2 regions of the Devosia sp. J20-27 genome follow, and region 1 is predicted to be linked to the other one. Evidence: riboswitches for the same ligand, from Rfam matches in the RefSeq annotation. Region 1 holds a riboswitch; the other holds the start of a gene.

What was found. A riboswitch is a leader RNA that binds a small molecule or an ion and turns the genes downstream of it on or off. The one in region 1 is predicted to bind cobalamin.
Region 2: it holds a riboswitch for cobalamin, as region 1 does, so the genes downstream of both, AC0L4C_RS02425 (CbtB domain-containing protein) here and AC0L4C_RS05630 (HupE/UreJ family protein) in region 1, are expected to answer to the same signal.

What each region holds. Positions count from the first base shown of each region.
Region 1 covers NZ_CM147875.1:1,143,356-1,153,836, forward strand. Annotated here, with positions in the region: gene rpsP (30S ribosomal protein S16) at 1-70, shown strand, start outside; gene rimM (ribosome maturation factor RimM) at 73-633, shown strand; gene trmD (tRNA (guanosine(37)-N1)-methyltransferase TrmD) at 630-1,304, shown strand; gene AC0L4C_RS05615 (SCO family protein) at 1,309-1,908, opposite strand; gene AC0L4C_RS05620 (copper chaperone PCu(A)C) at 1,910-2,452, opposite strand; gene AC0L4C_RS05625 (hypothetical protein) at 2,525-2,872, opposite strand; cobalamin riboswitch at 2,958-3,147, shown strand; gene AC0L4C_RS05630 (HupE/UreJ family protein) at 3,185-3,727, shown strand; gene rplS (50S ribosomal protein L19) at 3,891-4,457, shown strand; gene AC0L4C_RS05640 (hypothetical protein) at 4,575-5,177, shown strand; gene AC0L4C_RS05645 (MBL fold metallo-hydrolase) at 5,244-6,053, shown strand; gene AC0L4C_RS05650 (4a-hydroxytetrahydrobiopterin dehydratase) at 6,167-6,454, opposite strand; gene AC0L4C_RS05655 (hypothetical protein) at 6,519-6,836, opposite strand; gene AC0L4C_RS05660 (MarR family winged helix-turn-helix transcriptional regulator) at 6,909-7,349, shown strand; gene AC0L4C_RS05665 (LacI family DNA-binding transcriptional regulator) at 7,339-8,364, opposite strand; gene AC0L4C_RS05670 (hypothetical protein) at 8,381-8,530, shown strand; gene AC0L4C_RS05675 (putative bifunctional diguanylate cyclase/phosphodiesterase) at 8,634-10,481, shown strand, end outside.
Region 2 covers NZ_CM147875.1:512,009-522,489, reverse strand. Annotated here, with positions in the region: gene AC0L4C_RS02470 (Gfo/Idh/MocA family protein) at 1-401, opposite strand, end outside; gene AC0L4C_RS02465 (bifunctional diguanylate cyclase/phosphodiesterase) at 838-3,051, shown strand; gene AC0L4C_RS02460 (Fur family transcriptional regulator) at 3,048-3,482, opposite strand; gene AC0L4C_RS02455 (metal ABC transporter permease) at 3,486-4,298, opposite strand; gene AC0L4C_RS02450 (ATP-binding cassette domain-containing protein) at 4,352-5,167, opposite strand; gene AC0L4C_RS02445 (zinc ABC transporter substrate-binding protein) at 5,291-6,256, shown strand; gene AC0L4C_RS02440 (NAD(P)/FAD-dependent oxidoreductase) at 6,306-7,220, shown strand; gene AC0L4C_RS02435 (DMT family protein) at 7,201-7,557, opposite strand; gene AC0L4C_RS02430 (hypothetical protein) at 7,653-8,297, shown strand; cobalamin riboswitch at 8,318-8,538, shown strand; gene AC0L4C_RS02425 (CbtB domain-containing protein) at 8,574-8,756, shown strand; gene AC0L4C_RS02420 (CbtA family protein) at 8,817-9,572, shown strand; gene cobW (cobalamin biosynthesis protein CobW) at 9,569-10,481, shown strand, end outside.

The sequences.
Region 1 (10,481 bases):
TGATGCGGCCGCCGCCGCTGCGGCTCCGGCGCCCGCCGAGGCCCCGGCCGAAGACGCTGCTGCCGAGTAAGCATGGCGACCAGCGACACTTCGCGAAAACTGCTCATGGGCCGCATTGGTGCGGCCCATGGGATCAAGGGCGAGGTGCGCATCCAGTCCTATACCGAGGATCCGCTGGCGATCATGGACTACGGCGTGCTGTCGACCGGCACGCCGGGCCAGGGCATCGAGATCCTCGAGGCGCGGACCACCACCAATGTGCTGGTGGCCCGCATCAAGGGCGTCAGCGACCGCACCGGGGCCGAAAAGCTCAACGGCACCGAACTCTATATCGACCGCGATCTGCTGCCCGAGATCGAGGACGAGGATGATTTCTATCACGCCGATCTGGTGGGCCTCAGGGCCCAGCTCGCCGATGGCACCAGCCTGGGCGAGGTGATGGCGGTGCCCAATTTCGGCGCCGGCGACCTGCTCGAACTGCGCGACAAGGCGAGCGGGGAGACCCGCTTCATCCCGTTCACCAAAGACGCCGTGCCCGAAGTGCATATCGCGGCGGGCTACGTGGTCATCGTGCCGCCCGTCGAGGTCGAGGGCGAGGTCGCGCCCGGCGCGGACACGTCCGAGCCCTCATGAGCTGGCGCGCCGACGTCATCACGCTCTTCCCCGATCTCTTTCCCGGACCGCTGGGCGCGTCGGTGATCGGTCGCGGCATGGCCGACGGCGCCTGGTCGTTGCACGCCACGCAATTGCGTGATTTCGCCACCGACCGGCATCGCACCGTCGACGATACCCCGTCGGGCGGCGGCGCCGGCATGGTGCTCAAGCCCGATATTCTTGCGGCCGCGATTGATGCCGTGGCCGACGAGCGCCCGAAACTCCTGATGAGTCCGCGTGGCCGGCCGCTGACCCAGCAGCGGGTGCGCGAACTGGCGGCGGGCCCGGGGGCGATCATTGTCTGCGGCCGCTTCGAGGGTGTCGACCAGCGGGTCATCGAGGCGCGCGAGCTCGAGGAAATCTCGATCGGCGACTATGTCCTCGCCGGTGGCGAAGTGGCGGCGATGGCGCTGATCGAGGCGGTGGTGCGCTTGCTGCCGGGCGTGCTCGGTGCCGCCGAAAGCCATGCCGACGAGAGCTTTGAGGACGGGCTGCTGGAATATCCGCACTACACCCGGCCGCAGGTCTTCGAGGGTCGCGAGATCCCGGCGGTGCTGACCTCGGGCGATCACGGCAAGATCGAGAAGTGGCGCCGGGCCGAGAGCCTGAAGCTCACGACGGCCCGGCGGCCGGACTTGCTGGACAAATAGTCCGCTACACCTTGGCAAGCAGCTTGCGGATCTTGCCGACAGCGGTGGCCTGATCCTCACCATAGGCGATGGTGCCCTCGAACTCGCCTCTGGCATTGATCAGATAGACCGAAGCGGTGTGGTTCATGGTGTAGTCGTCCGGCGACTGCCCCTCGACCCGCTCGGCCACGGCGCCCCAGGCCTTGACGATCTTGTCGATCTCGGCCGGCTTCCCGGTGACGCCGATGATACGGTCCGACACCCACGAGACATAGTCGCCCAGCATTTCGGGCGTGTCGCGCAGCGGATCGACGGTGATGAAATAGGCCTGCAGCGGGCCGGCGGCATCGCCCAGTTCCTCGAACCAGCCGGCCATCTCGCCCATCGTGGTGGGGCAGACGTCGGGGCAGTGGGTATAGCCGAAAAACAGCAGCGAGGGATGGCCGACCAGCATGGTCTGGTCGATGGCCTGGCCGCGCTGGTCGACGAGGGCATAGCTGCCCCCGCCGATGCCGGCACCCGCCTTGGGCGGCGCGAAGACGAAGAGGATCGTCGCCGCAACCGCCGCCAGCACCACGGCGATCCAGAGTCCGAGCCGGACGCGGGCGAGTGTCGTGCCTGTCATCTCAGCCCCCGTGGCCGGCATGGTCCATGGCCGGCCCCTTGGCCGCCATGCCTGCCACCGACAGCTCGATCTCGACCGTACCGGCCTTTTCGAAGGTCAGCGTCACCGGCACCGTTTCGCCCTCGACCAGTGCCTGGTTGAGGCCCATGAACATGATGTGCAGGCCGCCCGGCGCCAGCGTCACCGTCTCGCCGGCGGGGATGTCGATGCCGCTCTCGAGCTGGTTCATCTTCATGACGTCGCCCTCCATCTTCATCTCGTGCAGCTGGGTGACCTCCGCGACGGGCGAGCTGGCGCCGATCAGCCGGTCGGCTTCCGCCCCGGCATTGTGGATCGTCACATAGCCGCCGCCCACCGGCGCGTTGGGGAGGGTGGCGCGGGTGAAGCCGCCGGTGATGGTGAGATCGCCCAGCGTCACTTCGGGCGCCATCTCCATGGCCACGGTCATCGCCGTCGTAGCGGCAGTGTCTTGGGCAGAGGCAGGGGCGGCGAGCAGCGCCAGCCCGGTAGCCGCGAGAGCGGCCAGTGTCAGTTTGGTAAGCATGTCAGTCTCGTTCTGTTGGCCGCAGCTCCCCGGAGTCCGGGCGCGGCGTTTGATCTCAAAGCAGGTTTCGGATCAGGCCAGAACGGGCGGGCCGCGCGCAGTCTGCGGGCCGACATAACGGTCGGGCAGGCTGAGGACGGGCAGGGCGCCATAGGTGAAGGCGGTAACGGCGCAGGGGCCCAGCGGCACCTGCGTGGGCGCCGGCAGGTCGGCTATGCCAACGCGGCAGGCATGACAGGGCGCATGCCTGGACGTCTCGTCGTCGAGCGGCGTGCCGCAGAAGCCGAGCGTCGAGGCGATGGCGAGGACGTCGCCCGGCGCCGCCTGCACAGCCACAGGCTGGTGCGCGAAATTGAGGAAAAGCAGCGCCAGCACGCACAGGGCGCGCAGGATCTCCGCAATTGTCCTCTTGGGGCTCATGGCTGCTCTCATAGCTGACCGCCTGCACCCTCGTCATGCGACAAATGCGTCGAAGCTTCATTGATCTTGCGCAAGCTTCCTGACAGAACTGACGCATGAAGACGGTGCGCGGGGGCAGCAAACCCTCCGCGTGAAACGGGAAGCAGGCGAACACCCTGCGCCGCCCCCGCGACTGTAACGGGTATCTCCTCCAGCGTGCCACTGGTTTGCGACTGGGAAGGCGGAGAGAGATACAAGCCCGGAGCCAGGAGACCGGCCGTCTTTGCAACGCAACCCGGATTGCGGGACGGTGGGTCCCGCAAAGGAGAAAATATGCGCCTCAAACTGGCTTTCGCCCTTCCTCTCGCCCTGCTGCCCTCCGCCGCCTTCGCCCATAGTGGTGCCGGTCAGGCCCATGATCTGCTGCATGGCATCCTGCACCCGCTGGCCGGCTTCGATCATCTGCTAGCCATGCTGGCCGTCGGCGTCTTCGCCGTCGCGCTGGGCGGACGTGCCCTGCTGGCCGTGCCGCTGGCCTTTGTCGGCATGATGACCGCCGGCTTCCTGCTCGGCACTGCCGGCATCCAGCTGCCCTTCATGGAACTGGTGATCGGCGCCTCATCGCTGGTGATCGCCGGTGCCGTGGTCTTCGGCCGGTCGATGAAAACCGCCGCCGCTGCCGCGCTGGTCGGCGTCTTTGCCGTCTTCCACGGCGTCGCCCACGGTGCCGAACTGCCGCTGGGCGCTTCGGCCTGGCAGTTCGCCCTCGGCTTTGTCGCCGCCACAGCTGCCCTGCATCTGGCCGGGATCGCCGCGGCCATGCTGGTCACGCGCCTCGCCCGCCGGTCGCCGGCACAGGTCGCAGACAAGCTCTAGCCCCTAGACTCCGGGCCTCACTTGCTCTATACGCGCGCTCGCTCCCCTCACTGGGGGCGAGCCAATAAGCGCATACAACAATCCGTGCAAAAACCAAGACCGGGCGGTCAGTCCCACAAGGGCTGGCAAAACGCTCCTTTGAAAAGATCAACGGAAGACGACAATGAACATCATCGAACAGCTCAATAAAGAGCAGTACGACGCGCTGACCGCCAAGGCACCGCGTCCCGACTTCACCCATGGCGATACCGTCAAGGTGTGGGTCAAGATCCGTGAAGGCGACAAGGAACGCCTGCAGGCTTACGAAGGCGTGGTCATCGCGCGTTCGGGCACAGGCATCATGGAAAGCTTCACGGTCCGCAAGATTTCCTACGGCGAAGGCGTGGAGCGTGTGTTTCCCATCCTGTCGCCCAATGTCGATCGCATCGAAGTCCTGAAGCGCGGCAAGGTCCGTCGCGCCAAGCTCTACTACCTGCGCGACCGTCGCGGTAAGTCGGCCCGTATTTTCGAGTCGACCTCGTCGCGTACCCGCAAGATCGAAGCCGGGGAGCGCGAATCCGCTCTCGAGGCCAAGAACGCCCGCGAGGCTGAGAAGATCGCTGCCGCCGAGGCGCTGGCCGCCGAGCTCGCGCAGAAGGAAGCTGAGGAAGCTGCCGCCAAGGCCGCTGCCGAGCAGGCCGCTGCTGCCGAGGCTCCCGCCGAAGCCGCCGCCGAGCCGAAAGCCGAATAATTCAGGGGCGTCCGTCGCCCCTGACGCTGACATTCAGCTGAAAGCCTGGCCCCCGCAAGGAGGTCAGGCTTTTCTGTCTTGAGCACCCACCAGCCGGACCTGAGGAGAGCCGCCCTGATGTCGACTGCCGAAACCCGCGCCGAAACAGCCGCTTCGCTGCTGCGGCAGGCCGGCCTGCTGCTGCACCGGAGCGGATTGTTCCGCCTGCTCGAGGAGCGTTTCGGCAAGGTCAAGATTACCGGCAGCGCCGGCTATGACCTGATGGTGTGGCGCGATATCGACATTCACATGCCGGTCGAGGCCTCGGCCTGGGCCGACTGGGCCTATCTCCTCTCCGAGATTGCCCGGCAGCTCCAGGATGCGGGCCTGCAATTGCACCGCGCCAATTATCTCAACGACTATGTCGACCCGCACCCGCTCGGCGCCGGGCTCTACTGGGGCCTCGAGTTCCGCGACCATGACGGCCAGGCCTGGAAGTGCGATCTCTGGGGCTGGGACCCGTTCGATTTCGCCATCCGCGAGGCCCGCGACGAGAGCCTGCGGCTCGACCTCAGCCGCTGCGACCGCGACCTGATCCTCCGCCTCAAGACCGAGGCACGCGCGCGCGACGACTACTATGGCGTCGTGATCAGCAGCTTCGACATCTACCAGTTCGCCATCGCCGGTGCCGGCAGCACGCTGGACGAGCTGGAAGCCTGGAAGGGTGTGCAGGAGGCGTAAGCTTTCAGGACTACGCGGGAGGTGTATTCTTGGCTAGAAATGCCAAGATCTCCACGAGGGCGCATCATGCAATCGTTCTTCTGCACCACCTGCGGCACCGGATTTCCGCCGTCGGACACACCGCCGCAACACTGTCCGACCTGCGCCGACGAGCGGCAATATGTGAATGCGGCGGGGCAGAGCTGGACCACGCTGGCCGAGTTGCAGGCCAACCACAGCAGCGACATCCGCGAGCAGGAGCCCGGGCTCTGGGGGATCGGGGCAACGCCGGGCATTGCCATCGGCCAGCGGGCGCTGGTGATCGCGCAGCCGGGCGCCGGGGTGATGTGGGACTGCACGCCGCTGGTCACCGACGCGGCCATCGCAAAGGTCAAGGCGCTGGGCGGGGTGCGGGCCATCGCCATTTCGCATCCGCACTTTTTTGCCGCGATGAACGAGTGGAGCGTTGCACTTGGCGGCGTGCCCATCGTGCTGCACGAGGCGCTCAGGCCGCACGTGGTGCATGAAGGCCCGAACGTCACCTACTGGTCGGGCGAAACGCACGACCTGGGCCAGGGCGTCACGTTGGTGCGCGGCGGTGGCCATTTTACCGGCAGCACCTATCTGCATTGGGCCGATGGCGCCGGTGGCAAGGGCGTGCTGATGACGGCGGACACCATCATGGTGGTGCCCGACCTCCGCTGGGTCAGTTTCATGTATTCTTATCCCAACCTCATTCCGCTCCCCGCCCGCGAAATCCGGCGCCTCGTGGCGACCACCGAACCCTTCGCTTTCGACCGGATCTATTCGGCCTGGTGGGACCGGGTGATGCAAAGCGACGCCAAGGCCCGCGTCGCCGCCTCGGCCGAGCGCTACATCACGGCCATTACGGGGTAGCCGGCGGCGACGCCGGCACGGGCAGCCACCCGGCCACCCCACCGGTCACCGAGAGGCCTCATCCTGAGCCTGTCGAAGGACGAGGCCGGGCCGCTCCCTGCGGAACAGCAGCGTCACACCAGCTTGTCGATGGCCGCTGCCAGCTGCACGTCCTTGTCCGTCAGCCCGCCGGCATCATGCGTCGACAGTGTGATCGACACCTTGTTGTAGGCATTGCTCCAGTCGGGATGATGGTCGGCCTTCTCGGCCAGCAGGGCGACGCGCGCCATGAAGCCGAAGGCTTCCGAGAAGTTTTTGAACTTGAAGTCGCGCCCGATCGCGTCCTGCGCCGCGTCAAAGCTCCAGTGTGGCAGCCGGGCGAGTGCGGCGGTGCGATCCGTAGCGTCGAGCCGATTGGCCATGGCGTTCCTCCTCCTCCTCAGCTCGTCGCCAGCGCTGCGGCCGGCGGCGAGTGTCTGGTGCAGCCTACGCCGCCAGGCCGGCGGCGTCACCCGGGATGATCCGCGTCACCCGCCCGCGCTCGATGCCCTCGGCGTCACGATAGGCAATCACGCCCGGTTCCACATCGATCTGCCAGGAGGCGCTGGGGCCATCGGCCCAGTCGACGTGGTAGCCGGTCTCGGTAATGGCCCAGCTGCCGGTGCGGCGCTTGCCATCGGGCATCAGCATGCCGGCCGCGTCCGTGCCATAGTAGATGGCGAACTCGGTGTTCGGCCCAACCTCGAGATAGTGCGTGGTGCCGGTCAGCAGCAGGTTGAGCGACGATTTGTCAGTGATAACCATGGGCTTCTCCTTTCGCGCCAGGTGGCGCCGTAGTAATCAAGATACTTGACGATATATGAGGCGCAACAGGTAATGGTCAAGTCCCTTGACGATAAGGTCGAGCTGATCGACCACATCGGCCTTCTGCTGTGGACGGCAGCGCTCGACTGGCGCACACGGATGCGGCAGGACATGGTGGCGCGCGGCTATCCCTGGCATGGCGAGGCACGCGGCGAGGTGCTGGCACATGTGGGCCCCTCCGGCACGCCGCAGGCGGAGCTGCCCGAGCGCATGGGGCTGACCAAGCAGGCGGTGCAGCAGCTGATCGATCAACTGGTCGCCGACGGGGTGGTGGCTCGCGAGCCCGATCCAGTGGACAAGCGCGCCCGGCGCATCGTGCTCACCGAACTGGGTCGCAAGGACTTCGCCGAACGCAACCGGGTCAAGCGCGCCATCGAGGATGAGTATCGGACCAAGCTGGGTGAAAAGCGCTACGACCGGCTCGCCAGAGCCCTGCGCCGGCTTACGGCCTGACGCGACCCAGCGTCGATTCCCGCAGCACCAGGTCGGGGTCGATCATGATGATCTGCGCCTCGGGCAGCGGCCCGCTGGCGCCGATCAGCTGCATAAGCCGCTCGATGGCGCCACGGCTCAGCACGCCGGCGGGATAGTCGACGCTCGAGATCGGGGTCGAGGCGTGAGCCGCGAACTCGATATTGTCAAAACCGATAATCGCCAGATCGTCGGGCACGTCGAGACCGTGCTTGAGGCACCAGTGCAGGGCGCCGATGGCGAGGGAATCGTTGCTGGCCAGCAGCGCCGTCGGCCGGTCCGGCCGCGCCAGCAGCGTCTCGGCCGCCTCATAGCCACGCGCCACCGACCGGCCGGGCGACAGCACGGCGAGGCTCTCATCGAGGCGGATGCCGGCGTCCGCCAGCGCCTGGCAGAAGCCGTCGTGCTTTTCGCGGTTGCCACGCGATCGCGCGCCATCGATCAGGCCGATGCGACGGTGACCCTGCGCGATCAGATGGGCGGTGGCCTTGTAGGCGCCGCGCTGCTCGTCCATGCACACCGCGTCGATGCCGGCATCCGGGTCGCCGACCAGCAGCACGATCGGGTAGTCCGCCTGGCGCAGCGCGCGGATGTGATCGAGCTGGCGGTGACTGGTGGGATAGATCAGCATGCCGTCGACCTGCCGTGCCCGGAACATCTCGATGGCCCGAATCTCGTCGGCGAGGGTGTTGTTGGAGGTGGCAAACAGGGTGCCATAGCCGAGCTCGGAGAGCGCCAGCTCGATGGTCTGGGCGGTATGGGTCAGGGCCGGGTTGGTCAGGTCGGTCAGCACCAGACCGATGGTCCTCGTCTCGCGGCTGACCAGCGACTTGGCGATCTGGTTAGGCAGGTAGTTGAGCTCCCGCGCGGCCTGGCGGATGAGGTCGCGGGTCGGCTCGGGAATACGGGGGCTGTCGCGCAGCGCCAGCGACACCGTGTTGGTGGAATAGCCCGTCCTGCCGGCGATGTCCTTCAGCCGTACGATGGTCTTGCCCATGGAAGCCCCCCGGTCCTTGGAAACCTTGGATAGCGCATGTGCTGCGCCCAGTGCCACCGATATCGCGGCAACCGGCGTTCAGACGGCGTTCATCATGCAGGCGCCGGCGTGGCAGCATGGTGGCGCCGCCGGCGGGCTGCTCCGCAAGGAAGCATTAATCATCTGAAAAGGTTGGTGCTTTTTGTGACACCTGAGGGCCGCCGCAGCACCCCCCGGAAAGCCGCCATTAACGGCTCCCCGCGCATCATGCCGTCCAATATTGGTGAGAAATGTTCGAAGCCGCATCCAAGTCGCTTCCACCGCTGGACTACGTCTCGATGATCCGGTCGCTCTACAACGACCGGCGCTCGCAGATGCTTGGCGCGCTCGGCTCGGCCGTCGCGGTTGCCCTGACATGGCTTGAATCGCAGGACGTTGTGCTGCTGCCGATCGCCCTGGCGTTCGTCGTGGTGGGTGTCTCGCGGCATCTCGACATGCTCGCCTTCGAGCGCGCCGATATCGCCGAGGACGACGTTGCCGGCGCCGCGCGCTGGGAAATCCGCGCCACCATCGGCGGCGGCGCCATCGCCGCGCTCTATGGCCTGTGGACCATCTACTGCTTCCTCATCGTCAACACACCGTTCTCCGAACTGGCCAGCCTGGGCGTCACCATGTCGGTGCTGGTTGGCGTGGCGGCGCGCAATTTCGCCGTCGAACGGGTGATGATGATCCAGGTGATGCTCATCTGCATCCCGACCTGGATCGGCATGCTGTTCGACGGGCATTTCCACACGGCGCTGCTGTCCTTCATCTTCCTGCCGTTCTTTGCCAGCCTGCGCAATGTTTCGGGCAACGTACGCGTCATCCTGCTGCGGGCGGTGCATGGTCGCGTCGAGGCCTCCCGCCTCGCGGCCGAACTCGATACCGCGCTCGACACCATGCAGCACGGCATCTGCATGCTCGATTCGGCGGGCCTGATTGCGGTGTCCAATGATCAGGCCGAAGCGGTTTTCCGCACCCTGGCGCCGGGCAGCTGGGAGGGGCGCCCGTTCGCCGCCCTGATCTCCAACGCGGCCGCGCGCGGTGCCGTCCCCCAGGATGCGGCGCGGGCCCTGGCGACCATGATCAACGAGCAGGGCAACGGCAAGGTGTTGCTTTATCTGCCGGGCCATCAATATTGCGAAGTGACGGTCAGCTCCCGCGAAGAGCGGACGGTGCTGCTGTTCGAAGACATCACCGCCCGCATCCGCGCCGAAGAGCGCATCAACTTCATGGCGCATTACGATGCCCTGACCGGCCTGCCCAATCGCGGCTATTTTGCCGAGCAGGTGGCAGCGGACCTCGCCCGGCGCAGCGATGGCGGCGGCTATGCGCTGCTGATGATCATCGATGTCGACGACTTCAAGCATGTCAATGACACCATGGGCCATCTGGTCGGCGACCGGGTGCTGGTGGAGACATCGGAGCGGCTGACGCGCGTGCTCGGCGAGGACAGCCTCGTGGCGCGTCTGGGCGGCGACGAGTACATCGCCTATCGCTGGTGCAATGGGGAGTTTGACGAGGCCGATCCGGGCGTCCGCGCCATTGTCGATGCCTTCCAGCAACCGTTCCAAGTCAGCGGCGAAGTGTTTTCGGTCAATGTGTCCGTCGGCATCGTCCACTCGACCTCGAAATCGGACGATCTCGACGCCCTGATGACCAAGGCCGATCTGGCACTCTACAAGGCCAAGGCCAACGGCAAGAACCAGGTTCAGGTGTTCCACAACGAGATGGACACCGACTATCGCTACCGGCAGCGATTGAAGGGCGACCTCAAGCAGACCGTGGCGGCCGGTGGCCTGACCCTGGCCTACCAGCCGATCGTGGATCTGGACTCCCGCCGCGTGGTCAGTTGCGAAGCCCTGGCGCGCTGGCACCACCCGGAACTCGGGGTCATTCCGCCGTCACTGTTCATTCCGCTGGCCGAAGAGAGCGGTCTGATCTCCGAGATCAGCCGCTGGGTGTTGGCGACGGCGACGGCCGAGTGCCGCAACTGGCCCGAAGATGTGTACGTGTCGGTCAATATCTCGGCGCGCGACTTCCGCAATGCCGATGTCGAGGCCATGGTCGAGACTGCGCTCGCCGCCTCCGGCCTCGCG
Region 2 (10,481 bases), 630 kb from region 1:
TGGGCGAGCTTCTTGGAAGCGGCGCGAAACCGGTGCTGGAAGATGATGCCGAGCTGGATCCCCGCGGCGTCGGCAGTGGCGACGATTCGTTCGGCTGCGGCCGTGGTTCGCTCCACCGGCTTTTCCATCAGCACGTGCTTGCCGGCCCTGGCTGCCGCAGCAACCAGGTCCTCACGCGCGTTCGGCGTTGTCAGCAGCAGGATCGCATGCGTATCCCGGTCGGCCAGCATGGCTTCGTAACTGGGCGCGGCCGGAAAGCCGTATTCATCGGCAAAGGCCTGCCGCTTGGCAGCGTCGCGCCGGTAGACACCACGCACGGCGACCCGGTCAGAGAGAGATTTGAGAGCCAGCGCGTGCGGCTTGCTTGCCATTCCCGCGCCTACGATACCAATGCCGAACATGCCAGTCTCCTTGTCTGGGGCGACCATGCCGGTGTGGCCGATCAGCCGCAACCCAAAAGCCAAAAAGCCAGCCCAGCCAATTAATTGCTTACAGTCACGATTGTGACCGACGGCGCTCCAAATCGCGCCACAATCCTCCCTTCTGTGTCGCACCGAGGGCGCGGGGCAGGTCACTTCCGGTCGCGTCCAGGTCGATCCGTTGCTGCAAAACCTAGTCAGTCACGTCGCAGCGGACAGTGGGGCAGGTGGATGATTTGGGTTTCATCCGCCTGCCCCAACTCTTGCCTGGCAGTCCATCCGCCTTCGGCGTCGATGAACAGAACCTGCCTCCCGGCTCCCAATTGCTGATCGGCTTTTAAGCTAATCTTAGGCGCATCCGGCTACTCTCGGCCCGAATAAGAGGTCGATGACAGGGTTGCCAAAGCCTGACGCAACATTGCCGTCCGAAACCGCGGTGGGGGCCAGCCGGCCCGACCGTGGCGTCAGGCCACGCTGGTCGAGGAATCCGCTCAGAAGTTTCACTTACTTCATCGCGCTTCCCGCCGTGCTGGTCTATGTCGGCGTCTGTGTGCTGGTGCTCGTCACCCTCGGGGTGATGACGGCCGAAATCAACCGCATCGAGGGTGATCGCGGCCGCAAGGCGGTCACTGCGGCCCTCAATTCCTTTGTTGCCACCTTGGGCGAAAGCGTCGTCGACGAGGCGAGCTGGACCGAGGCCTACGTCAACACCTACGTGAATTTCAATCCGGCCTGGCTCGAAGACAGCTGGGGCAGCACGGCGCGGATTTCCGACAACTACGACACGGCCATCGTCACCGACGCCAAGGGCAACATCCTGTTCGGCGAAGGCCGGGCGGGACCCGTGACCGGCAAGATATCGGATACCTTCAGCGGCACCGATGTCATCCTCCAGTCCCTCGGCAAGGGCATCGAGCCGCGCGGCAGCGACGCCAGGATCGGCAGTTTCACCAGCAACGCGCGCGGTGTAGCCGGGCTTGCCGGAGCCGTTATCCGCTCGACCACCGGCCACATCTCCATTCCCGATGACCAACGCCGCGTTCTCTGGTTCGCCCGGCAGATCGACGCGGGCATGCTGCAGCAGATCGCCCTGCGCTTTCAGATCCCGGAACCCTACGTGGCCCAGTCGGCCGAGGTCGAAAATGGCCTGCCGCTGAGCGATGCGACCGGAACGCGGGTAGCGTCGCTGATCTGGACGCCGCTGCGGCCCGGCGACATCGCCTTCAACCATGCCGCAGGCATCGCCTCCCTGGTGCTGCTGGTGCTTGGTTTTCTGGTGTTTGCCGTACTCTATTCCTTCCGTCGTTCGGTGGAGCGCCGGGCCGAAGCCGACGAACGCGACTGGATCAATGCGCGCTATGACGAGGACACCGGCCTGATCAATCGCTTCGGACTGGAAGAGAGCTTCCGCCTGCAGGTGCCGCGCAAGCAATCCGAGGTCAATATCGCTGTCGCCCATGTCGCGCTTGAGGACTACCGCGACGCGGTGGCGGCCTATGGCGAGCAGTCCGGCCTCGTCCTGCTCGATGGTGTGCTCGATCTGTTCGAGCAGGCCATCGATGGCCAGGCGACCCTTGCCCAGGTCGATTCCGACGAGTTCGTCGTCAGCCGTATCGGCGACGATGCTGGGCTCATTGTCCGCCACATCGCCCGCAAGATCCTGCAGGCCGTCAGCGCCCCCCTGCCGGTGGAAAGCTGGCGCATCAAGATCGGTGTTTCCATCGGGCTGGCCGAGGTCACCGTCCAGAAGGCCGATGTCGCCAAACCGCTGCGCATGGCCGAGGCGGCCTTGCACCGCGCCCACGAAACCGGCGGCAACCACATCATCGAGCATGATGACTCCATCGAGATCGAACGCCAGCGGCGGATCGAGGAGCAGGCCGATATCCGTCGCGGCCTCGAGGCCGACGAGTTCGATGTCGACTATCAGCCCATCTTTGATTTCAACGCCCAGGCAATGATCGGCGTCGAGGCTCTGCTGCGCTGGCGCCGCCGCACGGGAGGACCCAAATCCCCCGGCGACTTCATCCCGGCTGCCGAGTCCTCCGGCCTGATCGAGGATCTCGGCATCTTCGCCCTGCGCCGGGCCTGCCGCGACCTGGTCGACTATCCAGGCCTGAAACTGTCGGTGAACGTCTCGACCGTCCAGTTCCGCAATCCGATGCTGGCCAGCCAGATCGATACGATCCTCTCCGAGACCGGCTTTCCGGCCAAGCGGCTGCAGCTCGAAATCACCGAGAGTTTCCTGCTCACCCGGCCCGAACGCGCCACTGCCGCGCTCGATGAACTGCGCGCCCGCGGCATCCTGATCGCGCTCGATGACTTCGGCACCGGCTTCTCCTCGATCGGCTACCTGCGCCAGTTCAAGTTCGACAGGGTCAAGCTGGACCGCTCGCTGGTCGACATGCTCGACAAGGATCCGGTCAAGACGGCGCTCGTCGAGTCCACCATGGTCGTTGCCTACGCCATGGGTCTGGCCGTTACCGCCGAAGGCGTGGAGCGCAAGGAAGAGGCCGCCTCGCTGACGCGTCTCGGCTGTCACGAATTCCAGGGTTATCTGTTCTCGCGGCCGCTGACGCTCGACGGGTTGACCCGCCTGCTTGGTGACCAGCCGCAGCGCAAGGCCGGTTAGGCGTCAGCCGCGCCCTGGCAGTTGGCGCATTTTCCGCGCAGCTCGATCACGGTCTGCTCCGGCACGAAGCCGTGCTCGCCGGCCCAGTTCCTGAGCCGCTCGGTCACCACCTCGTCGGCAAACTCGTCCACCCGCCCGCAGCCATTGCAGATGGCAAAGCCGGTCGTCGCGCCGCTATGCCCGTGCGCCTGCGCGCAGCAGACAAAGGCGTTCAGGGATTCGAGACGATGCGCCAGGCCCTGGTCGATGAGCTTTTCCAGCGCCCGGTACACCTGGAGTGGCGCCCGCAATCCCTCGGCCCGCAACAGGTCGAGAATGTCATAGGCCGATAGCGGCGCCTCGGCATGGTTGAGTGCCTTGAGCACCAGGTCCTGGTTGCGTGTCAGGTCCCGCGGCCGCTCGTGCTGATGATCGTCATGGGTGTGGCCCATCGGCTATACCTCCCGCCGGCGCTTGCGCCAGAGCTGCACCGGCACCGCTATGGAAATCAGGAACAGCGCCAGCGCCGCCACCACGATCGAGGGTCCCGACGGCGTGTCGTAGGTCAACGAGCCGAAGAGCCCGCCGGCCACCGCCAGGGCGCCGAGGATCGCGGCAATCACCGCCATCTGCTCGGGCGTGCTCGACAGGCGCCGCGCCGTCGCCGCCGGAATGATCAGCAGCGAGGTGATCAGCAGCACGCCGACGATCTTCATGGCAATGGCAATGACGCTGGCCAGCAGCAGCATGAACACCACCCGCGACACTTCGGGGCGCAGGCCCTCGGCCTCCGCCACGTCGGCATTGACGGTCGCCGCCAGCAGCGGTCGCCACATCGCCGCCAGCGCGGCAAGGATGACGATGCCGCCACCGTAGATCAGCGCAATGTCCCACACCGATACCGCGAGGATATCGCCGAACAGGAACGCCATCAGATCGACGCGCACCCACGACATGAACGCCACCAGCACCAGCCCGATGGCCAGCGTCGAATGGCTGAGAATGCCGAGCAGCGCGTCGGTCGACAGATTGTTCCGCCGCTGCAGCAGCAGCAGCGCCACCGACACCGTCGCCGCCACCACGAAGACGCCGAGCGTCATGTTGATATTGAGCAGGAAGCTCAGCGCCACGCCCAGCAGCGCCGAATGCGCCATGGTGTCGCCGAAATAGGCCATCCGCCGCCAGACGATGAAACAGCCTAGCGGCCCGGTCACCAGCGCCAGTCCGATCCCGGCAATGATGGCGCGCGAGAAGAAGTCGTCAAACATGGCGGCCTATTTCTCTCTGGACCTGTCTCGTCGCCAGGGAGGAGAACGTTCCCTCAGTGCTGATGGCCATGATGCTCCCCATGGTCGTGCCCGTGCGCGTCCACCATCCGGCCGTCCCTCTCCTGCACGCTACCGTCGGGCAGATGCGTGTGGTCATGATGATGCTGGTAGATGGCCAGGGTCGAGGCCGCGCGAGTGCCGAACAGTTGCAGGTATTCCGGGCTTTGTGCCACCGATTCCGGATTGCCGCGGCAGCACACGTGACCGTTCAGGCAGATCACCGTATCGGTCTCGGCCATCACCACATGCAGGTCATGCGAGATCAGCAGCACGCCGCAATGGGTCTCGTCGCGGATCTGCTTGACCAAGTCGTACAGTGCCACCTCGCCGGAGAAATCGACGCCCTGCACCGGCTCGTCGAGCACCAGCAGGTCCGGCCGGCGCACCATGGCGCGAGCCATCAGCGCCCGCTGGAACTCGCCACCCGACAGGTGCTGCACTTCCTCGTTGGCGAGGTGCGCAATGCCGACCGCCTCGAGCGCGGCTGCCACTTCGGCCCGCGTATGCCGTGCCGTCAGGTTCATCAGCCGATTGACCGATAGCGGCAGGGTCCAGTCGATGCTGAGCTTTTGCGGGACGTAGCCGACGCGCAGTCCGTCGACCCGCGTGACCCGGCCGGCGTCCGGTTTCAGCACCCCGGTCAGCAGCTTCGCCGTCGTCGACTTTCCCGACCCGTTGGGGCCGATCAGCGTCACAATCTCGCCGCGCCGGATGCTGAGGTCGACGCCCTCTACCAGCCAGCGGCCGTTGCGGCGCACCCCGGCGCCGGCCATTTCTGCAATGATGTCATGGGTCGCTCTGGCGTCCATGAAAACCCGTCCAATCTGATCTTGACCGTCTTCCGACCATTACGTTATAGCGTTACATCGCGAAAGCGTTATGTCATAACATATCACATCGTCCTGCTGCTTTATCAAGATCGGGTTGCACACATGAAGCGTCCTCTGCTTGCACTCCTTGCCCTGTTGTCCGGAACGGCTGCTGCCTCGGCCGAGGTGCCGGCGGTTGTGGCCACCATCAAACCGATCCATTCGCTGGTTGCTGCCGTTATGGGCGATCTGGGCCAGCCCACTCTGATCGTCAGGGGTGCAGCATCGCCCCATGTCTATAGCCTGAAACCGTCCGACGCCGGCGCCATCGAGGCGGCGAGTGTCATTTTCTGGACCGGTCATGACCTGGAGGTTTTCCTCCAGGACTCGCTCGCCACGCTGGCCCCGAATGCCAAGGTTGTCGCCCTTGGCCAGGCCGAGGGCATCGACCTGCTTTCCGCCCGCGAAGGCGGTACGTTCGAAGAGCACGCCGATCATGAGGAGCATGCCGATCACAAGGCCGATGATCATGACGGGCATGATCATGAAGAGCACGACCTTGAAGCGCACGGCGAAGCCGACATGCATATGTTCCTCGATCCGATGAACGCCAGGATGATGGTCACCGCCATCGCCGATACGCTGTCGGAAACCGACCCGGAGAATGCCGATACCTACCAAGCCAACGCGACGGCTGAACTGGTCATGCTGGACAGGTTGATCGAGGAGATCGACCTCAAGCTCGAGCCGGTCAAGTCGCGGCCCTTTGTGGTCTTCCACGACGCCTACCAGTATTTCGAGCGTCGCTTCGGTCTCAACATCGCCGGCTCGATCACCGTCAATCCCGAGAGCATGCCGGGCGCCGACCGCATTTCTGAAGTGCGCGCCAAGCTCAAGACGCTCGACGCCGCCTGCGTCTTCGCCGAGCCGCAGTTCGATCCGCGTCTTGTCGATGTGCTCATCGAAGGCACCAGCGCCGGCAAGGGCGTGCTCGATCCGGAGGGCGCCAACCTCACCGAAGGCCCCGCTCTTTACGGCGAACTGCTCAATGCCCTCGCCGACAACCTTGTCGCCTGCCTCGGCAAGTGACTCGCGGGGGAATTTCTCCCTCCGTCCCACCCCGACCTGGAGTACGTCCATGCACGACGTCATCATCATCGGCGGCAGCTTTGCCGGGCTCGCCGCCGCCATGCAGCTTGGACGCGCCCGCCGCGATGTCGTGGTCCTCGATACCGGTCGTCCGCGCAACCGCTTCTCGCCGGCCGCCCATGGCATTCTCGGCCATGACGGCACGCCGCCGCGCGATCTGCTCGCCGCGGCGCGGGCGCAGATGGCGCCCTATCGCACTGTCGCGCTGCTGCAGGCGGAAGCCATCTCGCTGGCCGGCACCGCTGACGATTTCATCGTCGAGACCAGGGCGCACGGCACTCTGGCGGCCCGCCGCATCATTCTCGCCCATGGCGTCACCGACACCTTGCCACCCCTAGACGGTCTGGCTGCCTGCTGGGGCCTGTCGGTGCTGCATTGCCCCTACTGCCACGGCTTCGAATATGGCGACCGCAAGCTGGCCTTCCTGGCCTCGCCCGGCCTCGAGCTGATGATGGCGCGGCTCTATCGCGACTGGAGCGCTGACCTCGTGATGTATGCCAATGGCAACGTCATCGATGCCGAAACCCGCACCGGCATCGAAGCGCTCGACGTGCAGATCATCGATGCGCCGGTCGTCGAGTTGCGGCACCGGGACGGGCTGCTCACGCACGTGGTCACCACGGACGGCGACGTCGAACGCGACGCCATCTTCGTCGCCCCCCGCACCGCCCCTTCGCTCGACCTGCATCTGGCCGCCGGTTGCGCCCTCGAAACCGGACCGTCCGGCGACTACATCAAGGTCGACGACCGGCAGGCCACCACCGTGGCAGGCATCTTCGCGGCCGGTGATCTGGCGCGCCCGATGCACAATGCCACGCTGGCCATGTCAGCCGGCGTGGTGGCCGGCGCCATGGCCCACCATTCGCTGCTCTTCCCGCCGGTCGCTACTTCAGCGGCCCCTTGAACACGAAGAAGGCGCCGGCGCCGATCAGCGCGAAGCCGACGCCATGGTTCCAGGTGAGCTTCTCGCCCAGCACGAATACGGCGAAGCCGGCAAACACCGTCAGGCTGATGACCTCCTGGATGGTTTTGAGTTCGGCGGCCGAATAGGTGCCGTAGCCGATGCGGTTGGCCGGCACCGCTAGCCAGTATTCGACCAGCGCGATGCCCCAGCTCGCCATCACTGCCACCCACATGGCGGCGGCGGGAAACTTGAGATGCCCGTACCAGGCAACGGTCATGAACACGTTCGATCCGATCAGCAGCAGGATCGGCAGGATGGCGGGAGAAAGCAGCAGCATGTCGCACCTGAATCGGGAAGCTGCAGCGACATTGCGCGCCTTGCGGCGCACTGCAAGCTCGGCCACACTGAAGCGATCAGGGTTGAGGACTTCACATGCTTCGTCGCGCCGTCTTCCTGCCGCTGCTGCTGCTCGCACCCGCTGCGCTGGCCGCTGACATCACCTGCGACGGCGCCTTCGCCGTCGATACCACCATCGAGCGGCTCAACCAGACCTTTGGTGCCGAGAACGTGGTGACCGGCGAGGTCGACGGGCCGGAAGGCACCACGATCATCGCCACCACTGTCTATCCCGATGACCCCGACAGAAAGCTTGTCTTCGGCTGGTGGGATGAAGAGGCCCATGCCGATCTGAGCTATGTCGAACTGCCGCCTCCGGACACGGCCTTCGGCCTGACGAGGGGCATGACCGTCAGCCAGGTCGAGGCGCTCAACGGTGCGCCCTTCAGCATGACGGGCTTCTGGTGGGACTATGGCGGCTACGCCAGCTTCCAGACCGGCAATCTGGCCGACGTGCCCGGCGGCTGCCTGCTCTCCGTCTCCTTCCAGCCCGCCATCGACGTGCCCGGCGGGCTCGATGTCGAGCCGGTCAGTGGCGATCGCGAAGTTCCCTCGAGCGAGCCGCTGCTGGCGCGGCTCGATGTCCGCATCCAGTCGGTCACCATCAGCTATCCCTATCCAAACTTCGATGAGGAGGAGGATATGGGCAACGCCCCGGTGGTCGAGGATACGCGCGGTTGACCACCGCCCCTCTGCCGGCCTAAGACTGATGCCACGTTGGTTTCCCGACCCCGTTTGGGCGACGGAATCAAAAGGGAATACGGTGAGGCGTACCCATCAGGGACCGAATCCGTGGCTGCCCCCGCAACTGTAAGCGGTGAGTCTGCTCCAACTCTGCCACTGGTGCTCATGTGAGTGCCGGGAAGGCCGGAACAGGCGATGACCCGTGAGCCAGGAGACCTGCCAGCGCCAACCGGGCTCGACGCCCACTTCAATCCGCACGGAGGGTGCAGGTCTATGAATGCTCAGGTTCAGGCGACTGGTGTCGTCAATCTCTCGTTGTCTCAACGTCTCGTTGCCGGTGCCCTGGCGCTGCTCATCGGCCTGTTTCTGGTCGGTGGCGTCGGCTTTGCCAATGACATGGCCGTCCACAATGGCGCGCACGACACGCGCCATGCGCTCGGCTTCCCCTGCCACTGAGACACCTGCTTGCGAGCGGCACCCGGAAGGGCGCCGCGACCAGCATGAGAGAAGCCACAGATGAGACTCTTCCAGCGAATCTTCTTCGCTGCGGTCCTTGCCGGACTCGCAGCCGGCCTTGCCATGAGCGCACTCCAGCAATGGAAGGTCATTCCGCTCATTATCGCAGCCGAAACGTTTGAATCGGCCGAACCGACCGAGCACATCCACGCCGATGGCAGCACGCACCTGCACGAGGCGGCGACCCCGGAAGGCGGCCATGTGCATGATGCGGATGCCTGGGCCCCTGCCGACGGCATCGAGCGCACGCTCTATACGCTGCTCGCCAATGTGCTGGGCTGCATGGGCTTCGCGCTTCTCCTCGCCGCCGTCTCGGTCATCGCCGGACTGCCGCTGACCGCCACCAACGGCCTCATCTGGGGCCTCGCCGGCTTCGTCGCCTTCCAGCTCGCCCCCGCACTCGGACTGCCGCCGGAACTTCCCGGCATGGCCGCTGCCGAGCTCGGCGCGCGCCAGATCTGGTGGTGGGCGACCGCGCTCGGCGCCGCTGCCGGCTGTCTTGCCATCGCCAGACTGCGCAACTGGACCGGCATCGGCATTGCCGCCGTCCTGCTGCTGCTGCCGCAGATCATCGGCGCCCCGCAGCCGGCCGCCGTTTCCGCATCGCCTCTACCGGCCGCGCTGGCCACCGAGTTCGCCGCGGCCACGCTCGCTGCCGGTGCGCTGTTCTGGCTGACCGTCGGGCCTCTGCTTGGATATCTCCTCGAACGCTTCGCCCGCGCCGAAGCCACCCAGCTCAAGGGAGCCATCGCATGAGCGACCTCGCCACCACCAAGATCCCCGTCACCGTCATCACCGGCTTCCTCGGCGCCGGCAAGACCACGCTGGTGCGCCATCTTCTGGCGCACGCCAAAGGCAGGCGCATTGCGCTGATCATCAACGAGTTCGGGGAGCTCGGTGTCGACAAGGACATCCTTGCCGGGTGTGGCGATGAAACCTGCCGCGAGGAGGACATGATCGAGCTCGCCAACGGCTGCATCTGCTGCACCGTCGCCGACGAGTTCATCCCCACCATGCAGCAATTGCTGGCCCGCCCCGACCGTCCCGATCACATCGTCATCGAGACCTCGGGCCTCGCCCTGCCGCAGCCGCTGATCCGCGCCTTCAACTGGCCCGAGATCAAGTCGCAGGTGACCATCGATGGCGTCGTCACCGTCGCCGATGCTGCCGCCCTGGCCGAGGGGCGCTTTGCCAGTGACGAGACCGCCGTCGATGCGCTGCGCTCGGCCGACGACATGCTCGATCACGAGACGCCGCTGGGCGAACTCTTCGAGGATCAGCTGGTTGCTGCCGATCTCGTGGTCCTCAACAAGGCCGACCTGGTCGCCGCCGCCGACCTCGACAGCGTCGAACGGCATCTGCGCGCCGAGATGCGCCCCGGCACCGGCCTCATCCGCGCCCACAACGGCCATGTCGACATTGCCGCTCTGCTGGGCCTCGGCCTCGCCAGCGAGGATAATCTGGCCGGCCGCGACAGCCATCACGAGCTCGAGCACAATGGCGAGCCGCACGAGCATGACGACTTCGACAGCTTCTCGCTGCGCCTCGACGGCGTGGTCGGCAAGGACCACCTGCTCGAGATCATCGAGGCCACGATCCGCGCACATGACGTCCTGCGTCTCAAGGGTTTTGCAGCACTGCCCGGCGCAGCTGCCCGCCTCGCCA